DNA from 4 places in the Chryseobacterium sp. PTM-20240506 genome. Region 4 is predicted to be linked to each of the others. Evidence: riboswitches for the same ligand, from Rfam matches in the RefSeq annotation. Region 4 holds a riboswitch; each other region holds the start of a gene.
What was found. Region 4 has a riboswitch for cobalamin ahead of ACNFU2_RS08235 (acyl-CoA thioesterase). Riboswitches for the same ligand answer to the same signal wherever they lie in the genome.
Positions count from the first base shown of each region.

Region 1: linked by a shared signal. The riboswitch ahead of ACNFU2_RS15895 (TonB-dependent receptor plug domain-containing protein) and the one ahead of ACNFU2_RS08235 (acyl-CoA thioesterase) in region 4 are both predicted to bind cobalamin.
Region 2: linked by a shared signal. The riboswitch ahead of ACNFU2_RS08750 (TonB-dependent receptor plug domain-containing protein) and the one ahead of ACNFU2_RS08235 (acyl-CoA thioesterase) in region 4 are both predicted to bind cobalamin.
Region 3: linked by a shared signal. The riboswitch ahead of prpB (methylisocitrate lyase) and the one ahead of ACNFU2_RS08235 (acyl-CoA thioesterase) in region 4 are both predicted to bind cobalamin.

Region 1 is NZ_CP182581.1:3,575,781-3,580,694, forward strand. Features, by position in the region: gene ACNFU2_RS15885 (cytochrome-c peroxidase) at 1-933, shown strand, start outside; gene ACNFU2_RS15890 (transporter) at 947-1,900, shown strand; cobalamin riboswitch at 2,001-2,185, shown strand; gene ACNFU2_RS15895 (TonB-dependent receptor plug domain-containing protein) at 2,297-4,324, shown strand; gene ACNFU2_RS15900 (YncE family protein) at 4,321-4,914, shown strand, end outside.
Region 2 is NZ_CP182581.1:1,999,132-2,004,045, reverse strand. Features, by position in the region: gene ACNFU2_RS08755 (hypothetical protein) at 1-619, opposite strand, end outside; gene ACNFU2_RS08750 (TonB-dependent receptor plug domain-containing protein) at 631-2,478, opposite strand; cobalamin riboswitch at 2,511-2,687, opposite strand; gene ACNFU2_RS08745 (cytidine deaminase) at 2,793-3,275, opposite strand; gene namA (NADPH dehydrogenase NamA) at 3,383-4,435, shown strand; gene ACNFU2_RS08735 (DUF2752 domain-containing protein) at 4,465-4,755, shown strand; gene ACNFU2_RS08730 (CCC motif membrane protein) at 4,775-4,914, shown strand, end outside.
Region 3 is NZ_CP182581.1:4,385,063-4,389,976, reverse strand. Features, by position in the region: gene ACNFU2_RS19735 (bifunctional 2-methylcitrate dehydratase/aconitate hydratase) at 1-58, opposite strand, end outside; gene prpC (bifunctional 2-methylcitrate synthase/citrate synthase) at 104-1,249, opposite strand; gene prpB (methylisocitrate lyase) at 1,242-2,150, opposite strand; cobalamin riboswitch at 2,555-2,748, opposite strand; gene ACNFU2_RS19720 (PLP-dependent aminotransferase family protein) at 3,014-4,426, opposite strand; gene ACNFU2_RS19715 (hypothetical protein) at 4,567-4,914, shown strand, end outside.
Region 4 is NZ_CP182581.1:1,873,940-1,878,853, reverse strand. Features, by position in the region: gene ACNFU2_RS08255 (PspC domain-containing protein) at 1-73, opposite strand, end outside; gene ACNFU2_RS08250 (PadR family transcriptional regulator) at 85-414, opposite strand; gene ACNFU2_RS08245 (FG-GAP repeat protein) at 709-1,395, shown strand; gene ACNFU2_RS08240 (HD domain-containing protein) at 1,401-1,991, shown strand; gene ACNFU2_RS08235 (acyl-CoA thioesterase) at 2,028-2,411, opposite strand; cobalamin riboswitch at 2,524-2,695, opposite strand; gene ACNFU2_RS08230 (hypothetical protein) at 2,751-3,551, opposite strand; gene ACNFU2_RS08225 (endonuclease MutS2) at 3,788-4,914, opposite strand, start outside.

The sequences.
Region 1 (4,914 bases), 1.7 Mb from region 4:
TTTCCAGCTTATTTTCCTGAAATGACGTTTGATAAAACTGGGAATCCGGTCACCAAAAATGGAGTAGAGCTGGGAAGGAAATTATTCTACGAAGGAAGGCTTTCCCGAAATAATACCATTTCGTGCGGATTCTGCCATATACAGGAAAATGCTTTTACGCACCATGGGCATAATGTGAGCCATGGGGTGGATGACAGGATCGGAATACGCAATGCCCCTCCCATCCAGAATATGGCATTCTTAAAGCGATATATGTGGGATGGGGTAATTCATAACCTTAATGAGCAACCCATTATTCCTATTACCGACGCAAACGAAATGGATAGTTCAATGCCTGAAGTGATTGCTAAATTAAATGCCGACAGTAAGTATAGAAATCTTTTCAAAGCCGCTTATGGTGATGAATATATTACAGGGGAAAGGGTTTTGAAGGCTTTGTCACAGTTCATGGTAACGATGATTTCTGGTAATTCTAAGTATGACCAGTATAAGCATGGAAAAGCAACTTTTACTACAACGGAAATGAAGGGAATGGCACTATTCCAGCAGAAATGTTCCTCATGCCATAGCGGAGAATTGTTTACGGATGAAAGTTTCCGCAATACAGGAATGTATTACAATAGTCAGTTTAAGGATGCCGGGCGTTACAGGGTAACATTGGATCAGGTAGATTGGATGAAATTCCGGGTACCCAGCTTAAGGAATGTGGAATATACAGCACCTTATATGCATGACGGGAGATTCTATACCCTGGATGCTGTTCTTAATTTTTACTCGGATAATGTAGAGGACAATCCTAACCTTGATCCGCTGCTTAAACAAAACGGACATATCGGACTCACGATGAACAATGCGGAGAAGCAGTCCATTATTGCTTTCCTGAAAACTCTATCTGATAAAGACTTTGTTACCAACCCAAAATTCTCAGAATAAATTTTAATCAAACATGAAAAACATTTTTTTAATAGTATTGGGTTTATTTTTATGCCAAATAGCCTATGCAGAACCCATAAGAGACAGTTTGTATATTCCTGAAAATAGCTTTAACCCCAGCAAATTTTTTGATGATGATTGTGATGCTTGTGGCTGTGCTGCAGGAAATGGATCATCAGGATTTGAGTCTTTGCTTAATCCTCAATTTATAGGAATAAAATATTTTGCACAGCATTATAAAGCCAAAGAAAACCTTTTTGTGAATGATCTCACCCAGGATCAGTACTTCAATACCATCCAGTTATGGGGAAAAGTTCCCATTACGAAAAAGCTGAGTGCTTACGTGAGTCTCCCTTTTCAGTTTCATGAAAAAAAAACAATGCAGGGAGACATCAGAATTAATGGAATAGGGGATCTGAATGTAATGGGTATTTATCAGCTGATCAATTCTAAAGATGCATCTCACCAATTAAATGGAGGATTAGGAATAAAAGTTCCGTTAGGAAGATTTGATGAAAAAGGAATTACGGGAGTGAATCCGAGTTTCCAATTGGGAACAGGAAGCTGGGATTATCAGATGGTTGTGAATTATAAATACCAAAAGAACAAAGTTGCGGTAATTGTTAATACGGATTATACTGTTAAAGGTGAAAATAAGAAGTATTATCAGTTTGGAAACCAATGGAACTATGCAGCTACCGGATTTTATCAGCTTTATGCGGACAAAAAAATGATCTTTTCCGGGAAAGCCGGATTACAGGGAGAAGTATATGATAGGAATAAGCAATTTGATGAAGCCTTACCGGATACTGCCGGAAGTGCTTTATATGGAAAATTAGGCTTTGAACTTTCCTATAGTAAATGGAGCCTGGGTAGTGAACTGATGCTTCCTGCCTATTCAAACCTAGCGGGTGGAAATATTGAAGCTAAATCCAGATTCAGTGTGTTTATTAACTTTGGGATATAAAAATCAAATGAACATTCCGTTACTCATGTAACGGAATGTTTGTTTTTATTCTGTTGAAAATCATTTTATTAAGTATAATATTGTTTCTAAGAAGAATTTTCTATCTTTGCCGGAATCTGGTGAGCTGTAAAAGGCTTTTAAAAGGGAATCCGGTGTAAATCCGGAACAGACCCGCTGCTGTAAACTCTAAACCAAAATTTTTGATGTATATATCCACTGTTTTTAATGGGAAGGATTTCAAAAATGGAGTAAGTCAGAAGACCTGCCAGAAGATTTAAGTTTGATGCTTTCGTGGAATAAAGCTAAGGACAACAATGCTTCTGTGCAGCTATGGCTGTACAATGTTATTGCTGCTTTCTTATATCCATTAGTGTCAAGATTATTCTCAATGAGCTAATGGAACCGAAATTTACTTTTACAACTAAAAAAATAATTATCACAATCCTTGTGCTAATTAACCAGCTTTATTTTTCTCAGTCAAGAGATAGTATAAAGGAAAAAGGGATCCTTCCGGTTACCATTTATAAAAAAGATTTTAAAGAAATTCTTCCCGCTCAAACTCTTTCAGGAGAACAGCTGGAAAGGTTGAACAGCCAGTCCGTAGCCGATGCATTACGCTATTTTTCGGGAGTACAGATCAAGGATTACGGTGGAATTGGCGGATTGAAAACGGTTAATATCCGAAGCATGGGTAGCCAGCATGTCGGTGTTTTCTATGATGGGATTCAATTGGGAAACGCACAAAACGGGGTCATCGATCTGGGAAAGTTTTCGCTGGATGATATCGGAGAAATTTCATTATACAACGGACAGAAAAGTGAGATCTTTCAGCCTGCAAAAGATTTTGGATCTTCCGGCTCAATTTATCTCCAACCCAAGACTCCTTATTTTTCCGGAAATAAAAAAACGAATCTTGTACTTAGAATAAAAAACAGTTCAATCGATCTTTTCAACCCGTCATTTCGATTGGAGCAAAAGCTTTCAGATAAAATTTCCGCAAGTTTCAGCTCCGAATTTATACAGAGTGACGGACAATATAAATACAAATACCAGAAAAAACACCCCGATGGTACTATAGCCAATGATACAATTGCAACAAGATATGATTCTTATATTACTGCCAAAAGATTTGAGACCAGCCTGCAGGGAAATCTGAATAATGGAGACTGGAATGTCCGGGGCTACGGATATATTTCAGATCGTGGGATTCCCTCAGCAATTGTGAATAATGGTTTTGATCCGAAAGGACAAAAATTACTTGATAGAAATTATTTTGTTCAGGCTCACCTAAGGAAAAAAATATTTCCAAAATTTGAGACTCAGCTCAAAGCTAAATTTGCCTACGACTATACCCGGTATATGGATACGGTAAATGTAGCTGAAACGGCTTTAAAAACGGATAATACATATATCCAGAGAGAATTATATTTATCATCTTCCAATATTTACTCAATTACACCAAACTGGGATGTTAGTGCTAATGTTGATTTCCAGTATAATAATCTGGATTCCGATCTTAAGCTTTTCTCATTTCCCACGCGTTATACCTCATTGGTTGCTTTTGCAACCACTTACCAATGGAACCGGTTTAAGTTTCTTGGAAGTGTTTTAGGCACTTTTATTCGGGAGAATGTTGAACGTAATTCCAAGTCGCCGGATAAGAGTGAATGGACACCCTCTGCATTTTTGAGTTACCAGCCACTGGCCTTTAAGAATTTAACAGTGAGAGCATTTTATAAAAGGATTTTTAGAATGCCGACTTTCAATGACCTGTACTATACCATGATCGGGAATGTTTTTCTTAAACCTGAATTTACCAATCAATATGACGTAGGTTTTACTTATCAGAAGACTTATAACCATCAGGTTCTGAAAAGTATTTACTTCAAGGCAGACGGGTATTATAACAAAGTGGAAAATAAGATCATTGCAGTGCCCACAACCAATCTTTTCAGATGGATGATGACGAATCTTGGAGATGTTCATATCATAGGATCAGATGTGAATATACAGGCTGAGCTGGACCTTGGGAAAGTAATATTGAAACCATTGTTGAGCTATACCTACCAAAGTGCACGCGATTTTACTGAAAAAGGGGAGTCATATTATGGAGATCAGATTCCTTATGTGCCATGGCATTCAGGAACTTTTACTTTGATGGCTGATTATAAGGAGTGGAGCTTTAATTATAGCTTTATGTATACGGGGAAACGTTATGATGCACAACAAAACAATATTGAATATAATCTCATCAGACCCTGGTATACACACGATTTATCGATTCAGAAAAGGTTTAACTGGTATTCTCACCAGCTCAAGGTAAGCTTTGAGGTCAATAATACTTTGAATCAGCACTATGATGTGGTAAGGAACTATCCAATGCCAGGAAGAAATTTTAAACTTATTGTAAGCTATACATTATGAAAAAAATAAGCTATTACGTGTTCTTATTTATTGCGTTTTCATTACTGTCATGCAGAACAGATGAATACACTCCGAAAGAAGAAGTTGAGACGGGTCTTACACAACCGGAAAATACTGCAATCAAAGGTTTTTATGTTTTGAATGAAGGAAATATGGGGAGCAATAAATGCACACTTGATTTTTTTGATTATACAACAGGAAACTACAGAAGGAATATTTATGCAGAAATTAATCCCAATGTTGTCAAAGAATTAGGCGATGTGGGAAATGATATTCAGATTTACGGAGGTAAATTGTATGTTGTGGTGAATGTATCCAATAAAATCGAGGTGCTGGATGCAAAAACAGCAAAGCGAATCAAAACAATCCAGTTACAAAACTGCAGGTACATTAAATTCAAAGATGGAAAAGCCTATGCCAGCAGTTACGCTGGGCCGGTTGATATTAATCCTAATTCTCCTAAAGGAAAAGTTGTGGAGATTGATACGACTTCCCTTGCTATTCAAAGACAAGTTACCGTAGGATATCAGCCTGAAGAAATTGAGATTGTGGGAAACCAGCTTTTTGTAGCTAATTCAGGAGGGTATATG
Region 2 (4,914 bases), 130 kb from region 4:
CATTGGGCAATGTAATTACAGATTGTACATCATTGTTCGAAGTATTGATGTAAGTTATTTTGTTTCCGAATCCAAAGCTTGCATTTTGAACAAAAATATTTCCTCCTGCTTCAACAATTCTTTCAACGTTATCCGTGAATGTAATTTTCTTAACAAAAGATAGATCTGAATTTTTATAAATACTTACATATTTAGCTCCCTGATATTTATCATTGGTTACATAGATATTATTATTGGCAACTGCAACATAACGGGGATTATCTATTTGATTGGTAATTTCACCTGCACTTTTAAAAGTATATCGATTTACTACCTGGATTTTATTTGAGTTGTTTAACAAGAGATACGCTTTATCCCCGTTGAATGCCATAGCTTGTAAAACATCACCCAATTGGTTTCCATTATTATTTTTGGAAAAGATGCTGTTTTGACTAAAAGTTAAGTCTCTTGAAACGAAAGTTACTTCTGCATTTGGCTTTCCGAAATTTCCTTCGTTCGAAATTAAATATCCGTTTTCATAAGTTACTACAGGCAAAGTATTATCGCTATCAGTACTACAGGAAATATTGAAAAGTAGTACTACAGCAAATAAAAGTTGTAAAAGTCTAGTTATTTTCATGTTATTTTTTATTAAAAATTTATCGTTGCGGAAATACTGTAATTACGTTTTGGCATCGGATAATAAGACACCGTTTCATAAACAGTATTGGTTAAATTATTGATTTTAAAACCTAAGACATATTTTTTTAAGATCGTTGCTGATACACCCGTGTTCATGACGAAATAAGAATCTATAGCATCTTCTCTTTTTTCATCTGTTGTAGTGTATGTAAGACCATTAAAAACTCCCTGAACATAAAGTTTTAGGAAAGAATACTGATAATCAAAATTTCCAAAAACCTTATGGAGAGGGACATACATCATTTGCTTTTTAGTTTCCTGATTGATGGATTTTGCAAGTGTATATCCTATATTAAATCTAAAATGGTGTTCTTTAAGCTGTTTATCAAAAGTAATCTGTGATTCTAAACCATAAGACTTCACTTTATTGATATTAACTGGGGACCAATATCCGTAAGCTGTCGGCAACCACACTATATTATCCGATATATAAAGATAATACGGACTTAATGCAAGTTTAATATTACCCCATTTAAACTCATGGTCCATATCCATCTGGTAAGACCTTTCCGGTTTTAGGTTTGGATTTCCTCCGGGATTCCAATACAGATCATTGAATGTTGGAAATCTGAAATTTCTGGATACATTTACTCCAAGATTATACCATTGTACCGGACTCCATTTTCCCGAGAATGAGTAAAGCAATGGCGAACTTATATTCTCTACAAAATCCTTTTTAACACCAGCTTCAAAACGCAGATCTTTCGTCGGAAAATATCGTATTAACCCCGCTAAAGAGCCTACATTTCTACTTACATTACCAATTCCTTCAGTTTTTACACCTTGGAGATCAGGCTGATACCCCTCACCTTTGTTTACCTGGAATTCGGTGATGATGTTGACATTAAGTTCAGGTACGATGAAATAATTAAAATCATTTTTAAAGATATAATTTTTCCCTGTTGAACCACTGGTCTTCGGAGCATTGTAATTGCCAAAATATTGGAAATTTTCTTCTGTGTAAGCAGCTTTTAAGCTATTTGAAAATTTATTTTTAGTAATATCCCAGGAAAGTAAGCTTCTGGTGCTTTGTGTCTCGTATTTTGTACGGTTGCCATTCTCTACAAAAATCGGATAATTCTGTGTCGAGTCAAAAAACTGACTTTGCCATGAGATCGTCTGATGTCTCGCAATTTTATAGGAGATTCCAACATTAAAGGTACTGTTAAAGTATTTGCCGTTTCTATTAATATAGTTTTTTTCTTCGACTTTATAATCATTCTGACTGATCGAATGATTTCCTGAGACTTTAAAACTCAGCTTTTCATTGCTGTAGGAGGCCGTTCCGAAATTATTAAAAGTACCAAATGATCCACCCTCAGAATACAGGGAGGCTTTAAAACTTTTATTGAAACCCAGATTATTATTGAGATGTATACTCCCGCCGATTGCACCACTCCCGTATATTACACTTCCGCCACCGGCTTTCACTCCGATCTCATCATATCCGAAAAGAGGAATATTATTAATGTCTCCCTGACCAAGAAATATCGAATTGATATTGATTCCATTCCAAACAAAGGCTGTCTGTGGAGCAGAGGTTCCTCTGAACGAAGGCGAAGAAACTGCACCTCGTCCGTTTTCCTTGATATAAATACTGGATTGGAAACGTAAAAGTTCTGAAAGATTCGTGGAATTCTTTTCAGCATCCTGAGGAGTAATTGGAGTAACCTTATGAAAAAGTTTTACCTTGTTCATCTGGTTGTCAAAAATATAAACGGTATCGATTGCTTTCTCTTGTCCCAGACAAAGAAAATAAGCAGATAACGATAAAAGCAGTACTAAGGTTTTTTTCATACTATTTTACTTTTCCACCGAAAGCAATATATTTTTGATATTATCATTTTGGCAGGTCTCCTGACTTTCGCATTTCTATACCTTCCCGTTTTCACAGTGGTTTCTTATAGAAATTTTAATTGCGATCTACAGTTGCGGGGACAGTCTGGGATTTTCACCCAATTCCCTATTATTTCAATAGCTTGAAAACCAAAATTTTTGCAAAGATAAATTTTTAAAAAGAAATCTCAGTCGTATCTGTTAATTTGTAATCAAAACAATGGTCTGCAGAAAAAATAACGATTCCCAGAACCTCAGAATTGAGAGTTTCACGATTACAAGAACGTCGAGTCAAAGTAAAATGGCAATAGATCTTTAATCGAATTTACCTTAACGATTTCGTCATTCATACTGGAAAAATAAAGATCAATATTTTCTTTTTGTTTTGTTTCGTATTCAATAAGACTTTGTCTGCAGGCGCCACACGGGGGAATCGGTGGTGTTTTTTCAGAAGATTCTTTAGGGCCTCCTACGATAAAAATCTTTTTGATCTTTTCCTCAGGGAAATTTGCACCTATCCAGAATAGAGCTGTTCTTTCAGCACAAAGTCCGGATGGAAAAGCTGCATTTTCCTGATTGTTACCGGAAAATATTTCTCCGTTTTCAAGTAATACGGAGCACCCGACCAAAAATTGGGAATAAGGGGCATAAGCATTTTCGCGGGCTTGTTTTGCTCTTTCGAAAAGTTTTTTTTCTATATCGTTCAGTTCAGAGCTATTTTTAAAATATTCGTAGCCGATCTGTATATCTTTTTTCATATATTTATTGGAGCCTAAAAAGGGGAGGTAAAATTAGTTCTTTTTAATCACGTGGGCAACCCGGGATTATTTCCTCTTCATTAGTAAAATTCAAAAATTAATAGACAATGTTATATACTCCGATACAATTCAGAAATATTAAACTCTCTAACCGATGGGTTATGTCACCTATGTGTATGTATTCAAGTGAAAACGGAATGGCTAATGACTTTCATTTCGTACATTACGGAAGCAGATCACAAGGTGGTACCGGACTGATAATGATTGAAGCAACGGGTGTTGAACCCCGGGGAAGGATCACTAATAAATGTATGGGAATATGGAATGACGAACAGGCTGAAAAACTTCAGCAGATTGTCAACTTTGTCCACTCCAATTCTGAGAGTAAAATCGGAATCCAGCTGGCACATGCCGGAAGAAAAGGCTCTACCTGGAATAATATTCAAATTCCAGTGGAAGAGGGGTGGGAAACCCTGGCACCTAGCCCGATTCCTTATCATCCTACAGAAAGAATTCCACACGCTCTGACGCTGGAAGAAATCAAAACTCAGGTTCAGAATTTTAAAGAAGCTGCAAGAAGAGCTGTGAAAGCAGGATTTGATATTATAGAGATCCATGGGGCACATGGATATTTAGTTCATCAGTTTTTATCTCCGCTTTCGAATATACGAACAGATGAATATGGAGGCAGCTTCGAAAACAGAATACGATTTTTAATAGAAATAGTAGATGCGGTAAACGAGGAACTGAATGATAATACTGCATTGTTTGTGAGAATCTCAGGAACAGAATATGCTGAAAATGGATGGGATATCGAAAGCAGTGTAGAGCTTGCAAAAATACTGAAGCAGCATAAGGTGGATTTAGTGGACGTTTCAAGTGGTGGGAATATTCATGGAGCAAAGATTGCTGTCTTTGACGGTTATCAGGTCCCTTTATCATCACAGGTAAAAAATAAAGCTGAAGTGAAGACGGGAGCAGTAGGTTTGATCACAAAAATAGAGCAGGCTGAGGATATTTTACAGAAGGGTGATGCCGATCTTATTTTTGTAGCCAGGGAAATTCTTAGAAATCCATATATTGCAGTTCAGGGATCCTTTGAAATGAATGAAAACTGTTTTTTCCCACATCAATATCTAAGAGCTAAAATTTCTTCTTAATTTTAGAAACCAAAATAAAAGTTCAGGAAATGAAGATTGAAGATTTTATGCTACCTTGTCCAAGCAAAAAATTCTTAGGAATTGAATGTTTTGGTTGTGGTACCCAAAGGGCAATTGTTTTAGTCTTTGAAGGAAAATTTTCAGAGGCTTTTCATATGTTTCCTGCGGTCTACACCTTACTTCTTTTTTTGCTTATGGTAGGAGTGAACTTTATTGATAAAAAAAGAAGCTATGGTAATATACTGGTTTTTTTAGCCATTATTAATTCAATTATCATGGTGGTTTCTTATTTTTATAAACATCCTTTAACATTACATTAAATTATTAAAATAACTAACTATGAATCAAAAATTACCAAACGCGACAACCGTACTAGTACTAGGAATCGTCGCTATCCTCGGAAGCTGTTGTTGTAACGGGATTGTAGGTGTAATCTGTGGATTAATCGGAATGAATCTGTACAATAAGGATAATGCGCT
Region 3 (4,914 bases), 2.4 Mb from region 4:
CAATATCTGTTAATACCTGATCCGGTTGTGGTCTTTCATTTGAAATGTGTGATGACATCTTTTTGTTTTAAGTTTAATTAGTTTATATTTTAAATTGATTGTATTATCTGCTTGTGATAGGAACAAATTCTTTATTTTCAGGCCCGGTGTAATTGGCACTTGGACGGATAATTTTGCCATCCTGCCTTTGTTCAATGATGTGGGCACTCCATCCGGTGACTCTTGAAATAACAAATAACGGAGTGAACATAAGGGTTGGTACTCCCATCAGATGATACGAAACCGCTGAGAACCAATCCAGGTTAGGGAACATTTTCTTTTCTTCCCACATTATGGTTTCCAGCCTTTCAGCAATATGATAAAGCAACATATCTCCTGCCTCTTCGGAAAGTTCTTTCGCTACTTTTTTTATCACTACGTTTCGCGGATCCGATATAGTGTACACCGGATGTCCAAATCCAATAATTACTTCTTTGTTACCAATACGCCTTCTGATATCCTCTTCCGCTTCATCCGGGGAATTATAACGACTCTGAATTTCGAAAGCCACTTCATTCGCCCCACCATGTTTAGGACCTCTTAAAGCGCCGATAGCTCCCGTTATACAGGAATAAAAATCTGAAGAGGTTCCCGCAATAACACGCGCAGTAAAAGTGGAAGCGTTAAATTCATGCTCTGCATACAGATTAAGAGAGATTTCCATTGCCTTCACCCAGGAATCGGGTGCTTTTTTACCATGCAACAGGTGAAGAAAATGGCCCCCAATAGTATCATCATCAGTTTCTACATCAATCTCTTTTCCGTTATGCGTATAATGATACCAATACAAAAGTCCGGAACTGAATGATGCCAGTAATTTGTCTGCAATATCCCTTGCTCCCGCCACATTATGATCGTCTTTTTCAGGCTGAATACTTCCAATTGCTGAAACCATGGAGCGCATTACATCCATCGGATGGGCAGCTGCAGGAATACTTTTCAGGATATTTCTTACAGAATGTGGTAATCCTCTCAGTGATTTCAATTTGGCTTTATAGTTTTTTAACTGGGCTCCTGTTGGTAGCTGTCCGTAAATAAGAAGATAGGCTACCTCCTCAAATTCTGCTTTTTCTGCGAGGTCCAAAATGTCATAACCTCTGTAATGGAGATCATTTCCACTTTTTCCTACACTGCAAAGTGCAGTATTACCTGCGGCAACCCCGGAAAGCGCTACACTTTTCTTAGGCTTAAATGTTGGTTCGTTATTCATTGACATTCTTGTTCTGTTTAAATAGGTTATCTAATTTTTGTTCGTAATCATGGTATCCAATACTTTTGTAAAGCTCTTCCCGGGTCTGCATGGTATCAATTACATGAGCCTGGGTTCCATCTTTCCGGATATGCTCGTAAACATTCAGTGCTGCCTTATTTGCCGCCCGGAAAGCAGAAAGGGGATATAAAATCAAACCGACTCCCGCATCTTTCAGTTCATCAGCAGTATACATTTTAATCATTCCGAATTCTGTAATATTGGCCAGTACAGGAATACCTGTAGCGTCTACAAACTTTTGATAATAGCTTAAATCAGGAACAGCCTCCGCAAAGATGAAATCTGCTCCGGCTTCTTTATAGGCAACAGCCCTTTCCAATGTTTTTTCAAGCCCTTCATTGGCAAAAGCATCAGTACGTGCCCCGATCACAAAATTTTCATCCGTCCGAGCATCAACAGCAGCCTTCAAACGGTCTACCATTTCCTCTTTGCTTACCACTTCTTTACCTGGACGGTGCCCACAACGTTTCGCTCCCACCTGGTCTTCAATATGCAAAGCACCTGCTCCGGCTTTAATTAATGATTTTACAGTTCTTGCTACGTTGAATGCCGAAGGACCAAACCCCGTATCTACATCCACCAATAGAGGTAAATCACATACATTGGTTATTCGTTGAATATCGATCAGAACATCCTCAAGGGTCGTAATTCCCAGATCCGGAATTCCCAACGATCCTGCAGCAACTCCTCCTCCGGAAAGATAAATAGCATTGAATCCTGCTTGCTGCGCCAGCAATGCATGATTGGCATTGATAGCCCCGACAATCTGAAGAGGGTTTTCTTTTTGCATCGTCTCCCGGAAACGTAATCCGGCAGACTCTAGACTTACATTTTTACTCATCTTTAATATTATTGTTCGTTTTGATGTATTTTAACTCACATTCTTCCAACAATTTAAAGAAAGATTATTCTTTAAATGATTAAAATAATTAAACGACCTATAAACCTTAATGAATGGTTGAACAGCCTCATTACATTTTCATGTAATAACAATCCGGTCAAAGATTGCTGCCATCAGCCTGTAATGCTTATAAATCAATATAAAAGGTGCTGATAAAACTTCACAATACTTTGTAAAAGAGAAAATTATGGAAAGGGACTAATACGAGCAAGCTGTAGAAATGATACAGCCCTGAAAAGCAAAACCTGTAAACCATTTCTTAAAAATGATAATGTACACAAAAAGATATCGGGCACTGTTATCACATCGTATCATACCTGACTATAAGCTTCAGATCGCGAAAGCATCGTCAATTCGAAATAGGCAGGTCTCCTGACTTGTAACAATTTTTATCGTCCTTCCCATTCAAAAAAAGAACAGTGAACCCTGATTGATAAAAACCTTTTGAGTGTTACTTACAGTTGCGCGACAGTTCGTGATTCACACACGATTCCCTTTTAATTCACAGCTAAGTGTAACCAATTCCGGTTGATAAAGAAGTATAAATGAACTCCTTGGTGGTAAATATAGGTATTTTATTGAAACACGAAAATAATTATTTACGAACAACAGTTAGGAATTCGTAATTCTTTGAAAATAGGCATTATAAATATATTTTCAATTTTCAAAATCATAATTAAAATGATCTTGATTATGTAAAAATCACTTGCAAAAAAATCCGACAAACACGATTATTGAGAAAAGCATATGCTCTCAATATGAAAATATGATTCTGAATTAACAGATAAAAGCCTGAAAAACACTCACAATATCTGTTTCAAATTCTCACCTATATTTTGCAAAGCCAACAGGCTATGGGATGTGATACGTTCTGCAAAAATAATCCTGAAATGGTACCTGAACTGATCGGTAAGGCTAAAAATTTCTCCGGGAGTAAATAATATTCTTTGCTGTTCGCAATAAGCGTAAAATTTCTCCATATCCACTCCTTCAGGCAAACTTCCCCAAATGCTGTATCCACCCTGAGGATCTTCAAAATAAGCCCCATCCGGAAAATGGCTTTTTAATATCTCTAACACATCTTTGGCCTGCTTATATAGCTGTTTACGAAATGAACGCAAATGTTTATCATAGCTATGGTCTTCAAGCAGTTTAATGACCAGTTCCTGATATACCGGAGCAACAGATCTTCCTAAGGCAAACCTGGTTCTCTCTGCTTCCGCATGGAATTTTCCCGAATGCATCCATCCCAGGCGAATACCGGGAGCCAATGTTTTGGAAAAAGAAGAAAAAGTTATTACCCAACCACCGGTATCAAAACTCCCGATCCCCGAAGGTCTCTCATTGCCAAAATAAAGGTCTCCGTAAATATCATTTTCGATAATCGGAAACTCATATTCTTCCGCAATGGAAAGCAGTTCTTTTTTTACAGTTTCCGACATCAGAATTCCTGTAGGATTGTGAAAATTAGGTGTAACTACAAGAGATCTGATATCATGATCCGCGCATATCTTTTTTAAATATGCCGTATCAAAACCATTTCTATCCCGGACAGGAATTTCTATGACTTTAAGTTTCAGATTGGCAATTACTTCCAAAACAGAAAAAACGCACGGACTTTCAACAGCAATGAGGTCACCGGCATTCGTCACAGATGCCAGGGCAATGTAAAGTGCCTGCAATGCTCCATCAGTAATGATTAATTTTTCAGGATGCAATGTGTATCCATATTGAGAAGTACGTTTAGCGATAAGATCTCTTAGTTCTAAAGACCCGTTAGCAGGATAGTAGCGAAGAAGTGAAGTCCCTTTTTCGCGGATCACTTTCTGCATTTTTTTTAAAATGAGCTTTTGCGGAATCAATAGATCCGTAGGTGCCGCCGAATTAAATGAGGCATATTCGGAGGGCTTATTTCTTGATGAAATCAGAGCAACATTTTTATTGAAAACTTCATTTTTTGAGACCGGGTAAAGTGGTAAGTTTTCACTGCTTATTTGTGGAACATCATCTGCTACAAAATAACCGGAGCGGGGAATATTTTTCACCCATCCTTTCATCACCAGATGATCATAACCACTTTGAACCGAACTTGTACTCAGATGATAATTTTCTTTAATCTCTCTCACAGATGGTAGACGGGTGCCGGGCTTTAACATTCCAGTCTTTATTTTATCTTCAATAGCAGTGGTAAAAATCTCATATCTGTACGTCTTCATGGCGTTTCATCTTTTTCATAACAAATGTACAAATGTGTTCGCACAAATGATTAAAAACCAACTGTACTGATTCAATTGTACTCAACTGTACTCATACAACAGTTTAATAATCCATTAGCTTTGGGTAAAAAAGAATCATAATGGAAATTATATCCAAATTTACCGTAGGATCAGACCAGGGAATCGATCACCTTTTTGCTGTCATGAGACCATATATCAGAAATACCTATTCTGGAAAAGTTTCATCGGAAAAAATTGAAGAATACCTTGCCGAAAATGTAGAATACAGGAAAATGATCAATATCCTGAATGACTTATCCACCCAGCTCATTATGGTGTTTGCAGATCATGAACCCGTCGGTTATTGCCTTTTTAAAAGCGGATCATTATATCCGGAAGCAAATGAAGGGGAGAGAATGACGGAAATAATTGATTTTTCTATCCTTCCTGAATATGATCAGCCTGAAATAAGACAATCATTATGGAAC
Region 4 (4,914 bases):
TTAGCTTTATGTATGCGTGTTCCTCTATTGTAAAAGAAAAACCTGCGAGTCCTATTGAGAGTGTCTTGTTCATAGCTTTGTTTTTTAATTTTTTTGAGTGATTTGGTTTACTGAATCTGTTAATTCGTTCCAGGTATTGAGAAGTTCACCTAAAAACAACTTTCCTTTTTCTGTAATCTGGTAGTATTTTCTCGGTGGGCCTCCTGTTGATTCTTCCCATCTGTAAGAGAGAAACTCACCATTTTTTAATCTTGTTAAAAGAGGGTAGAGTGTGCCTTCTACTACATCCAGTTTTCCTTTTTTTAGTTCATCTATAAGGTCGGAAACATACATTTCACGATGATTGATAAGACTTAAAATACAGAATTCCAGAATCCCTTTTCGCATTTGCGCTTTGGTATTTTCAGTATTCATCTTAATAAGGTTTTAATTAGTTATATTTAGAATCCGGTTCCTAGCTAGTTGAACCTATTCTTATTTTACATTACAAAGATATGTAATTAAAATGGTATTATGCAATACAAAGTAGTGAAATTTTTATTTACTTTTATTTAATTAACTGATTTTCAATTAAATAAATTTTATCTATTTTTTTAAGAAAACTAAAATCAATTAAAATAGAAGATAAATGATGGTCATTCTTAACGCTATTCTTATTTTTGTTATGGAAATTTTCAGTCATCTGTATACTGAGCAAAAAAGTTAATTTTGAATAGTTCTGTAATCTTGATCATCTTTATTATTTTAGGATCTTTTTGCTCCGGTCAGCAGCATTTTGAAATTAAAGATGGATCCTTATTGTATAATGCGGAGATCACTGTTCAGGATTGTGATGCTGATAAATGTAGTGGAAATGGTACAATTATACTGAAAGATAAAAGGACCTCGCGGACTTTACAGGAGTTCACTTCTGATGATCTTTATTTTTACCTTGGTAAGGATCAACAACCTAGTGTTAATGTTATTCAGCTTTATGATGAACAGAGCCCGCTGATATTTAAAGATTTTAACTTTGACGGTTTTGAAGATATTGCTATCCGAAATGGTAATGAAAGCAGCTATGGTGGTCCTTCCTATGACGTATATGTCTATAATACGACAAGAAAGCAATTCGTGATCAGTGAGGAATTAACTGATCTTGCCCGCGAAAATCTGGGAATGTTTCAGACAGATCCAAAAAGGAAAAGACTCATAACATTTTCTAAATCCGGTTGTTGCTGGCATTTAACCACAGAATACAGAGTGCTGCCCGGAAAAGGACTTGATAAGGTCTTTGAACTGGAAGAAGATGCCATGAATGATGAATCTGTAAAAGTAACCCGACGCGAAAAGATTAAAAATAAATGGATCATAAAAACAAAGAGATATCCAATCAAAGAATATTATAAAGAATAGGAAACATGAAAATACAAAAGGAAATTGATTTTATTCTTGCTGTAGATGCATTAAAAAATGTACAGAGAAGGAATTATAATGCCGATGATTCAAGAAGAGAAAATACTGCTGAACACTCATGGCAGATCATTATTTTAGCACAGGTACTTTTCCCCTATGCTAAAAACAGGGCTGATATCGATCTGTTAAGGGTGATACGGATTCTTTCTATCCACGATCTGGTAGAAATAGAAGCTGGAGATACATTTTTATTTGACGAAAAAGCCATGGTGGGCAAATTTGAAAGAGAAAAATTGTCTGCCCAGAAAATTTTCGGGATTCTTGATGAACCTTTGCGTTCGGAATTCTTTAATTTGTGGCTGGAATTTGAAGAAGAACAGACCCCTGATGCTATTTTTGCCTGTGCAATAGACAGGATCATGCCGTTTATCCTGAATTCGCATACTTCAGGAAAAAGCTGGACAGAAGCTAAGGTAACAGAAAGCCAGATCAGGAATATGCTGGAAAATGCCATCAGCCGGGCTTCTGATGAAATGGGAGAAGCATTCCAGTTTTTACTTAGTAAAAGTTTAGAAACAGAAAAAGTTTTAAGATAAATAAAACGCAAGCCGAAGGCTTGCGTTTTTTTCTGATTATAGTATCTGTACAGGCTTTTTAAATTCGTCTATAGCTACGAAAGTGAAATCTCCAACAATAGCTCTTTCTCTTTCATACGAATACATCTGTTCTGTATAAATTTCTACGTTTACCTTCATACTGGTAGTCCCGACATGGGAAACTGTTCCTATCAATTCTACAATAGTTCCTGCAGGAATAGGCTTTTTAAAATCAATTTTGTCGCTGCTTACAGTTACCACTCGTTTTCTTGCAAAGCGGGTAGCGGTAATAAATGCCACTTCATCCATCAATTGCATCGCTGTACCACCAAAAAGGGTATCGTAATGATTGGTTGTGTTGGGGAAAACCGCTTTAAAGATTCTGGTTTCAGATGCTTGAATTCTTTCTTCTGTAGTCATATTTCATTATTAAATTAAAGCGGGATGAAATTATTGAAATAAACAGAATAATCTAGGAATTAGTATATTCCTGAAAACATCCATCAGATCAATAAACTTCAGGCCGCGAAAGTTTCTTGTTCAAAGAAAAGGCAGGTCTCCTGACTTGTAACATCTTTAATCCCTTCCCATGCATGGCACAGTGGATCCTACATTTTGTTACTTACAGTTGCGCGACAGCTCGTGATTTTCACACGATTCCCTTTTAATCTGCGTTAGGCAGAACCCATTCCTGTGATGAATAAGTGGTAAGACTTTTTCAGGTGCAAAAATAAGGATAATACAGAGAAGTAAGGTGAATTATTCCGGATTTTTAAAAATAATCTGATGAGCCACCCGGCCCTGTTTGATTGTCCAGAGTGTGGTATACCTGTTTTCACCTGATCCGTTCACCATATAAAGGAAAATATTATCATTATCAATAGCAGCTACACTGATGTTATTGAAATCCATAGTAGGCTGGAACATATTTTTGATGGCTTCTCTCACAAAGACAGAGCCACGCCCCACCTGCTGTACCCGGATCGATTTGATTTCGGTCATCCCTTCCGGAAGTTCTTTGCTTATTCCCCAGGGTTTAACTTTATCAATGGTTAATATCGTTCCATCCGTATCTTTTTCCTGTTTACGGTAGCTGGCATTAGAAGGATAAATATCGATGATTACTTTACTCCTTTGAGCGGTAGGTATTTTGGGGTTGTTATTATCTGTGAAAATGAGGGATCTTCCGTTTTTGGATTTGGAAGGTGTGTATTGAGGCAACTGATCAATAAAGGCTACACGGTCTTTATTCACCATACCTTCCTTATCAAGATTTTCATATCTCACAAAAGGCTTTTCAGTATCCTGCTTATCGGGATATTTGATCCATAGCCATTCTGTTTCTCCGGGAGCCGGTTTTACATAAAGAAAAACATCCCCTTTACGCATTCTGATTTTGTCTACAATTTTTCTGTAATTATCCTTTGCCACCCGTACATTGGCATAGCCTTCTTCTGCTTTTACAACTCCAAAAGGAATTTTTTGCTGCCCTTTTAGGAAGGCTAATGAAAATAAACTGAAGGCAGATAAATAGAATGCTTTGTTTACGGAAATCATCATGAAAAATTTTTGATACTTCAAATATATAAATTAAAAGCATTTCGGAACATAATTATAGCTTCCTAAATCTTCTTTATTTGCTAAAGAAAGTTTTACAAAAGGAATTTATTCTGTTAGGTTGGAGGAGGATAGAAATTCGGTAAGGCGAAATTTTTTGGGAAGAAGGAAGAGTAAAGAGTAAAGAGTAAAGAATAAGAGAGTGCTAAAAGCACTCTCATTTATTATTAAATCAATTTTTAAATTCTTTCAAGCTCATCGGCATCAATGGTTGTTTTAAAGGTTCCATAATTGACAATCACTTTATTTCTTGAAATTTTTTCAATCGTGCCGACACTGGTACTTCCTGTAATACGCACCCGTTGTCCCACTTTCATCCAGATCTCACGATCGGTTTTGCGTTTTTCCTCTATTTTTTCGTTGGTTTCTGCGATTTTTTCAATAACCTCTTCTTTTTTCAGCTGCTGGGTGATCTTTCTTTTTACAATCTGAAGACGTTTGGTTTCATCTTTATCAGCACCTATTTTTCTGAATTTTTCCTGTTCTAAAATCTTCACGAAATCTTTTACCACATCCTTCCTGGATTTTCCCTTAACGTAGCTTTCGATAAAAGATTCGATTTTGTTCCCGAACTGAAGCTTCCGATGTTCTTCTTCATACAGCTTTTGAAAATTGAATAATTTTTGCTGAAGTTGTTCATTCAGCTTTTGAAGGTTATCCCGTTTATCTTCTACCGATTCCTTTCTTTCAGCCAGATCTGTTTTAAGCTTTTCAACTTCAAATTTTTCCTGCTGTAGCTTAACAATGGTTTTATCAAGGTTTACAATATCGTGTTCTACCTTTTTCTTTGCAGAATGGATAATGAATCTGGGAATTTTATTCTTTTCGGCAACTTCAAAAGTAAAGGAACTTCCTGCCTGGCCTACCTCCAGTTTGTACATCGGTTCCAGAGTTTCTTCATTGAATAGCATCGCCGCATTTTCAGCATTAGGGAGTTGTTCTATCACCAGTTTGATATTGGTATAGTGTGTGGTGATAATCGCGAAACTTTTTTTGTCGTAGAAAAATTCAAGGAAACTTTCTGCCAGGGCACCTCCCAGTTCCGGATCGGAACCTGTTCCAAACTCATCAATTAACAGGAGCGTATTGGCGTCTGATTCCCTGATGATTCCGGACATTTTCTTTAATCTCGAAGAATATGTCGAAAGATGGTTTTCTATAGACTGATTGTCTCCAATATCAGTCATGATTTTGTCAAAGAAAAACATTTCGGATTTCGGGTGAGTGGGAACGAGGATTCCACTTTGGATCATCAGCTGTAGTAATCCTACCGTTTTTAAGGTTATTGATTTTCCCCCTGCATTGG